Regions from separate parts of the Pseudonocardia nematodicida genome, predicted to be linked through region 2. Evidence: riboswitches for the same ligand, from Rfam matches in the RefSeq annotation. Region 2 holds a riboswitch; the other holds the start of a gene.
The links. A riboswitch is a leader RNA that binds a small molecule or an ion and turns the genes downstream of it on or off. The one in region 2 is predicted to bind S-adenosylmethionine.

Region 1: another riboswitch for S-adenosylmethionine. It lies ahead of WIS52_RS25760 (aminotransferase class V-fold PLP-dependent enzyme); the one in region 2 lies ahead of thrC (threonine synthase).

Annotation. Positions count from the first base shown of each region.
Region 1 covers NZ_JBEDNQ010000012.1:123,726-127,703, reverse strand. The annotation lists gene WIS52_RS25765 (2OG-Fe(II) oxygenase) at 1-264, opposite strand, end outside; gene WIS52_RS25760 (aminotransferase class V-fold PLP-dependent enzyme) at 544-1,917, opposite strand; SAM riboswitch class IV at 1,934-2,048, opposite strand; gene WIS52_RS25755 (response regulator transcription factor) at 2,084-2,725, opposite strand; gene WIS52_RS25750 (sensor histidine kinase) at 2,871-3,978, shown strand, end outside.
Region 2 covers NZ_JBEDNQ010000009.1:333,858-337,835, forward strand. The annotation lists gene thrC (threonine synthase) at 1-1,118, opposite strand, end outside; SAM riboswitch class I at 1,125-1,273, opposite strand; gene holA (DNA polymerase III subunit delta) at 1,404-2,390, shown strand; gene rpsT (30S ribosomal protein S20) at 2,874-3,140, opposite strand; gene lepA (translation elongation factor 4) at 3,649-3,978, shown strand, end outside.

The DNA.
Region 1 (3,978 bases), on a different contig from region 2:
TGGGTACAGCTCGGTGCGCAGGGTCTGGACCAGCTCGGGCAGCGGGTCGGTGAAGTACCGGTAGCTGCCCTCGCCGAACGAGTGCCGGGCCATCTGGACGGTGGAGCGGAAGCGGTCGTGCTCGTCGAACATCGCGGTGATCTCGTCGCACCTGTGCGGTTCGAGCAGCGGCGGGGTGAGGGCGACGCCGTCGGTGTTCAGGCGGTCGGACAGCCGGGGCCAGTCGAGTGTGTCCAGATCAAGGGCGGCGGTGGTGGTGGTCATCGGGTACCTCCGAGCTCACGACGTGCTGTGCCCACCCCAACCCCACGTCCGACGATCCGGTTGCGGCTCGATCGGCCCCTGCACCATCGAGGCGCCCCGAGAACTGCGCCGCGCCGGCGACGCGTTCCGGGCGGAGATCCCCGACGAGATACGCCTCAGCGGGATTTGTTGATCTCTGAGGCCCGCTGAGACGTATCTCGGCGGAGATTCGTCCGGTGTGGGCGGGTCCGCGGTAGCCGTGTCCACCGCATCCCGCGCCTGCAAGGGGAGTGAGCCCGCTCAGCCCCCGCAGCCGGGCGGGAGCGGTGCGTCCGAGCCGCTCCGCGTCCCCGCGAACGGGTCGAGCGGCCGCGGGTCCGGCGTCGGCGCCCACCGCCCGTCGACGATCGCGTACGTCCACTGCGGACCCCGCCGTGCCAGCGCGTGCAGCGCGCTCACCAACCGGTCCACGTCGGACTCGCGGGTGCGCAGCCCGAGCGAGGCCCGGACCGCGTCGGCGCCGCCGTTGAGCCGCTCCAGCAGCGGGTGGGCGCAGAACCGGCCGTCGCGCACGCCGATCCCGTGCTCGGCCGACAGCGCGGCCGCGACCAGCCCGGGCGGCAGGTCGCCGAGGGTGAAGCTGACGGTCGCGGTGCGGTCGACGGGGGAGTCGAACAGCGACAGCACCCGCAGACCGGGCACCCCGGCGAGCTCGTCGCGCAGCCGGTCGCCGAGGTCCCGCTCGTGCGCCGGCACCGCGTCATCGATGATCGGCTCCAACGCGCGGCAGGCCGCGGCGAGCGCAGCCGCGCCCAGGACGTTCGGGGTGCCGCCCTCGTGCCGCTGCGGTGCGGGCAGCCACTCGGCCGAGGTCGAGTCGCCGTCGACGGTGACCGACCGGACGGCGCCGCCGCCGGCCTGGTGCGGGGTGGCCGCGTCCAGCCAGTCCCGGCGCCCGACGAGTACGCCGGCGCCGTAGGGCGCGTAGATCTTGTGCCCGGACAGCACCAGGTAGTCCGCGCCCCAGCCGGCCAGGTCGAGGCGGCGGTGCGGGGCGAGCTGGGCGGCGTCCACGCAGACCCGGGCGCCGGCGGCGTGCGAGATCGCGACGATCTCGGCCACGGGGAGGATCTCGCCAGTCACGTTGGACGCCCCGGTGACCGCGACCAGCGCCGCGTCGGGGCGGGCGGCGAGTTCGGCGCGCAGCGCGTCGAGGGTGTCGGCGACGGTCCGTCCGGCCCGCACGACCCGGTGCCCGCCGTGCCGCCAGGCCAGCAGCGTCGCGTGGTGCTCGAGGTCGAGGGTGACGACCGGGCCGGGCACGGCGCGGGCCAGCACGCCGAGCGCGTCGGTGGTGTTGCGGGTGAACACCACGCAGTCGTCCGCGCGGGCCCGGACGAACCGGCCGACGTCGGCGCGGGCGTTCTCCAGCAACGACGTGCAGACCCGCGAGGTGTAGCCGGCGCCGCGGTGCACGCTGCCGAGATAGGGCAGCACCTCGGCGACGTGCGCGGCGACCGCGTCGAGCGCGGGGGTGGAGGCGGCCGAGTCGAGGTCGCAGTACCGGACCGACCGGCCGTCGACCAGCGGGACGCGCAGCTCGTCGCCGACGACGCGCGGCAGGGTGTCGGTCGCGGTGACGAGGGAAGGAACGGGCAGCAGTGCAGCGGTCATGAACCGGCCTCCGGGGAGTCCACGCTTACCGGTCGCGGGTGTCGCGCCGGTCAGGTCCTCACCCGGGGCACCCCACCGTGGTGGAGGGTTGCCGGCCAGCAAGCCGGGGCTACGCGCTGGCACTCATGACCTTCGGGCGGGACGCTAGCACGGACCTGCCGGAGACTCACAACCCCGCTTCGACGGCGAGCAGGCCGGCCTGGGTGCGGTTGGTGCAGTCCAGCTTGACCAGCATCCGGGAGACGTAGGTCTTCACCGTCGCCTCGGACAGGTGCAGCGCCGTGCCGACGTCGGCGTTGCTCATGCCACGGCCGAGGCACCGCAGGACCTCGACCTCCCGATCGGTGAGCCCGGTGATCCGCTCCCGCGCCCTCGCCGACCGGTCGAGGTGCCCGGTGGAGGCGTGCACCAGGCGGCGGGCGGCCTCGGGGGAGAGCACCGTGTGCCCGTCGGCGGCCACCCGGACGAGCCCGACCAGGTCCTGCGGCGGTGTGGTCTTGACCAGGAACCCGGCCGCGCCGAGCTGCAGCGCGCGCAGCACGTACTCGTCGGCGTCGAAGGTGGTCAGGGCGACGACCGGGGGCGCGCTCACCATCGCCGCGATCCGTTCGATCGCGGTGAGCCCGTCGACGCCGGGCATGCGCAGGTCCGTGAGGACGAGATCGGGCCGCTCGCGCAGCACCACCTCGACGGCCTCGGCGCCGTCGTGCGCGCTGCCGACCACGGTGATGTCGTCGGCCTGTTCGAGGATGGTCGTGAGGTGGGCGCAGACCATCGGCTCGTCGTCGACCAGCACCAGCCGGATCATGTGACGCAGTATCGCAGCGAGGCCCGCGACCGATGGCGACGTTCCCTGTCGACTTACGGTGATCCCCCCGGAGCCCGCCGGGCGGCGAGGGTGCAGGTGACGCGGGCCGGAGCGGTCCGATCGGTCCGAGGGGAGGCTGGTGTTCGTGACGACCGGAACGACCGACGACGCCGTATCGTCGCGGCGCGAGCCACGGCTGTGGGTCCTCGTGGCCGGGAGCGTCGTGTTCGCCGTCTCGGACATCGGGGTGTACCTGGCCGGTCCGCCCACCGACGGGGTGCTGGGCCCCTGGGCCGGACTGGTCCTGCCGCTGCTGGTCAGCCTGTCGTTGCCGCTGCTGCGGGTCGTCCCGGCCGCGGTCGTCGCCCTCACGGTCGCCGCGTCGCTGGCCATCGCCTGGTCGGAGGCCTTCGCACCCGGCCTGCTCGTGCCGGTCGATCCGGCCAGCCCGATGTCGTTCCCCCGGGCGGCTCCCGCGGTGGTCATCTACCTGGTGCTGGCGTGGCGGCCACGGATCGCCTACCCCGTCGTCGCGCTGCTGACCGTGCTCGCCGCGCGGCTCTGGGCCCCGGCCTGGGACGTGACCCCGTTCGGACTGCTCGGCACGCTGCTGCCCGCGGTCGCCGCCCTGTGGCTCGACTCGCGCGCCCGCCTGGAGCGGTCGTTGCGCGACCGGGCGGAGCGCGCCGAGCGCGAGCAGGTGCTGATCGCCGGCAAGGTCCGCGCCGAGGAGCGACGACGGCTGGCGGCCGAGATGCACGACGTCGTCACCCACCGGATCAGCGGCATGGTGCTGCAGGCCTCGGCGCTGAGCGCGAGCACGCGCGACGAGGCGGTGCGACGAGCCGCCGAGGGCGTGCGGGAGTCCGGTACGCGGGCGCTGCAGGAGCTCCGCGACCTGATCGGGGTGCTGCACTCCGACGGCAGCCCGCGCCCGGCGGCGCGGGACTCCGTCGGCCCGCCCGGCGAGATCGCCGACCTGGTCCGGGACACGACCGGCCTCGGCGCGGTACGGCTCGACGTCGACGGCGACCCGGCCGGGATCAGCCCGACGGTCGCCCGGACCGCCTACCGGATCGTCCAGGAGTCGCTGACCAACGTCGGCAAGCACGCGCCGGGTGCCGACGTCACGGTCACCGTCCACTACGGAACCGGCGCGGTCCGGGTCGGCGTCGGGAGCTCGGCCGGGCAGCGGCCGCCGGAGCCGGCGCTCGTCGCGAGCGGGTCGGGGCGCGGACTGCGCGGGCTGGAGC
Region 2 (3,978 bases):
GCCTCGATCAGCTTCTTGGTGGTCGCGACCGTGACGCCGCCCGCGGTCTCGGTGAACACGCCCTCGGTGCGGGCGAGCAGCCGGATGCCCTCGACGATCTCGGCGTCGGTGACCTGCGCGATGGAGCCGCCGGTGCGGCGGACCGAGTCCAGCACGTAGGGGCCGTCGGCCGGGTTGCCGATCGCCAGCGAGCGGGCGATGGTGTCCGGCTTCTGCGGCTGAATGACATCGTGCCCGGCCTCGAACGCCGTCGCGACGGGCGAGCAGCCGGTGGCCTGGGCGCCGAACACGGTGTAGGGCGTCGGCTCGACCAGGCCGAGCTTGCCGAGCTCGGTGAACCCCTTGTCGATCTTGGTGAGCTGCGAGCCGGACGCGATCGGGACGACGACCTGCTCCGGCAGCCGCCACCCGAGCTGCTCGGCCACCTCGAACGCCAGGGTCTTCGAGCCCTCGGCGTAGTACGGCCGGACGTTGACGTTCACGAACGCCCAGTCCTCGTGCTCCGCGGCGAGCTCGGTGGCGAGCCGGTTGACGTCGTCGTAGTTGCCGTCCACCGCGAGCAGCGTGCCGCCGTACACCGCGGTGGTGACGATCTTCGGCTGCTCCAGGTTCGACGGGATGAGCACGACCGAGTCCCAGCCGGCGCGGGAGGCGGCGGCCGCGACGGCGTTGGCGAGGTTGCCGGTCGACGGGCAGCACAGCACCGAGAAGCCGAGCTCCCGCGCGGCGGCCAGCGCGACGGCGACGACGCGGTCCTTGAACGAGTGGGTGGGGTTGCCGGTGTCGTCCTTGACCCACAGCTTCCGGACGCCGAGCGCCTTCGCCAGGTTCTTCGCCTCGATCAGCCGGGTCAGGCCCGGCTCGGTGTTCGGGTGCTCCTGCACCGTCGAGGGCACCGGCAGGAGGTCCTTGTAGCGCCAGATCGACGTCGGACCGGCCTCGATCGACGCGCGGGTCACGGCCGGGAAGTCGTAGGCCACCTCGAGCGGACCGAAACACCGCGGACAGGCGAACTCCGCGGCCAGCGGGACCTCGTTCCGGCACTCGCGGCAGGACAGCGCCCGGGCGGAGCCCAGGTCGTAGCCGGAGGTCGTTTCGGGCGCAGCAGTGAGAGTCACGTGATCTCCTCATCTGTCCCGCCGAGGAGGCGGGTCGGAATTGGCACCGTGTTCGTCGACGTCCTCACCGCGGGCGTGCGGTGTGGGCGGATCGTCGTGCGACGCCGGTTGCCGGGGCTTCTACGGGCCGTTCCCTCTGCCCCTCTGGATGAGCCATATGTTGTTGTCCGCCCGGGATCGAGATCACCGGAGCAACGCGGACGGTACGGGAGCCGGGGTGGTCCTGGCCAGCCGATGCTCGCGGATCGGGACGCGGCTCACCGCCTGTCGGGGGTCTGGGCCACGATGGGTTCCGTGAGCAGGACGCGTGACACCGGCCCGCCCGCCCCGCTGCAGCTGGTGGTGGGTGACGAGGAGTTCCTGGCCGAACGGGCCGTGTCGGAGCTGGTCCGGCAGGCGCGCGAGCACGACCCGGAGACCGAGCTGCGCCGGTTCCGGACCTCCGAGGTCGTACCGGGGGACCTGGCCGGTCACCTGAGCCCGTCGCTGTTCGCCGAGGGCCGGGTGATCGTGCTCACGCACGCCCAGGACGCGACGAAGGACATGGTCGCCGCGGTCGCGGAGTACGTGAAGGATCCGGCCGAGGGCATCGTGCTGGTCGCCCAGCACGCCGGCGGGGCGAAGGGCAAGGCCCTGCTGGACCTGCTGCGCAAGGCCGGGGCCAAGGTCACCACCTGCAACCGGATCACCCGGGCCGACGAGCGCTCGGACTTCGTGCACGCCGAGGTCCGCCGGCACGGCGGCAGCATCACCGGCGGGGCACTGGCGGTGCTCGTCGAGGCGGTCGGCTCGGACCTGCGCGAGCTCGCCTCGGCCGCTGGCCAGCTCGTCTCCGACACCGGCGGGAAGATCGACGAGGCGGGGGTGCGCCGCTACCACCGGGGCCGCGCCGAGTCGTCCGGGTTCGCCGTCGCGGACGCGGCCGTCGCGGGGGATCGTCGTGGCGCGCTGGAGGCGCTGCGCTGGGCGTTCGTGCTCGGCGTGCCGCACGTCCTGATCGCGGACGCGCTCGCGGACTCGGTCCGCACGCTGGCCAAGGTCGGCTCGGCCGGGCGGGGGGACCCGAACCGGCTCGCCGGTGACCTCGGGATGCCGCCGTGGAAGATCCGCAAGGCGCAGGGCGTCGTGCGGCACTGGCGACCCGAGCAGCTGGCGGTCGCCGTGGCGGCGACGGCCCAGGTCAACGCGGACGTCAAGGGCGTCGCGGCCGACGCCGAGTACGCCCTGGAGCGCGCCGTGCTCGCCGTGGTGTCGGCCCGCAGCACCCGCTGACCCACCCACCGCCGGACACGGCCCGGCCCGCGCGGTCCCGGCCACCGCGCAGGCTCGGCCCCTGGCTCGGAGCGCGCCCGGGCCGGCAGCGGCCGAGCGGGCGCGACGTTCGCGCGGTGATCCGGAGTCTGCGCGCCGATCCGGAGCTCGCGCGCGCCATGACGCGCGCGTCCGCCGAACCGGCGCGCGGACACGTGGTCACCACGCGGCCGGGTGAGGATCGTCCGCGATCCCCGTCGAGATACGCCTGAGCGGGCGTCAGAGATCGACAACTCCCGCTCGTCCGCATCTCGGCGGATCCGGCGCCGGACGGGCCGGGGGTGCGCGCCGGAACGAGGCGGTCGGCGTCACCGCGCGGACGAACCGCGAGCGACGACCGCGCGAGTGCCGGTCCGCCCAGCCAGGCGTCCTGATACACCCCGACACACGACGACGGCGCCGCCCCTGGAGCGGGGCGACGCCGTCGTGCGGTGGTGCGAAGGCTCAGGCGCCGACCTTGTTCAGGCGCTTGGCCATGGCCGACTTGCGGTTCGCGGCCTGGTTCTTGTGGATGACGCCCTTGCCGGCCGCCTTGTCCAGGGCCTTCGCCGCCTTGCGCTGCGCCTCGGTGGCCGCGTCGCCGTTGCCCTGCTCGACGGCCTCGCGGAAGCGGCGGATCGCGGTCTTGACCGTCGACTTCACCGACTTGTTGCGCTGACGGCGCTTCTCGTTGGTCTTGACCCGCTTGATCTGCGACTTGATGTTGGCCACGTCTGCCTCTGGTCTTCCTGCCTGCTGGGTTCGGCTGGTCTGCTCGAGTCCGGTCCGCTCCGGCGGCACCGGATGGGAGTACCGTCCCGGTCGAGCACGCCGAGCGCTCAGCGGCCAAGGTTACCAGCGGCGTCGCGGCACCCGGGTCCGGGTCCGCGTCGCTGCCGAGCGGGCGCCGCGGACGACGCTGCCGACCTCACCAGGTGCGGTACGGGAGGAACCTACCGTCGAGCGTGATCACGGCGCGGTCGCCCTCCGGATCCGCGCCGCGTGGCAGGTCGGGGTCCGCGCCCGGGCCTCGTGACCCCGCAGGCCTTCGTCACCTCGCAGGGGCGTCCGCGACCTCGCAGGAGCCGCCACGCCTGCGAGGTCACCGGGAGCTCTGCGAGGTCGCCGGGTGTGACGTCGCGCGGCGCGCGCCTCCACCCGGGGGTGCGCCGCGCCGACATGGGACGATGGAGCGAGTGCCTGCAGCCCCGACGCGACAGCGAAAGCCGAGTACAGCCGAGTGACGACGTACGCCGACCGCACGTTCACCCCGCCGGAGCGCATCCGGAACTTCTGCATCATCGCGCACATCGACCACGGCAAGTCGACGCTGGCCGACCGGATGCTGCAGATGACCGGCGTGCTCGGGACCCGCGAGTACCGGGCCCAGTACCTGGACCGGATGGACATCGAGCGCGAGCGCGGTATCACGATCAAGGCGCAGAACGTCCGGCTGCCGTGGTCGGCGAAGAACGCCGACGGTGTCGAGCAGGACCACGTCCTGCACCTGATCGACACCCCCGGCCACGTCGACTTCACCTACGAGGTCTCCCGCGCGCTGGAGGCGTGC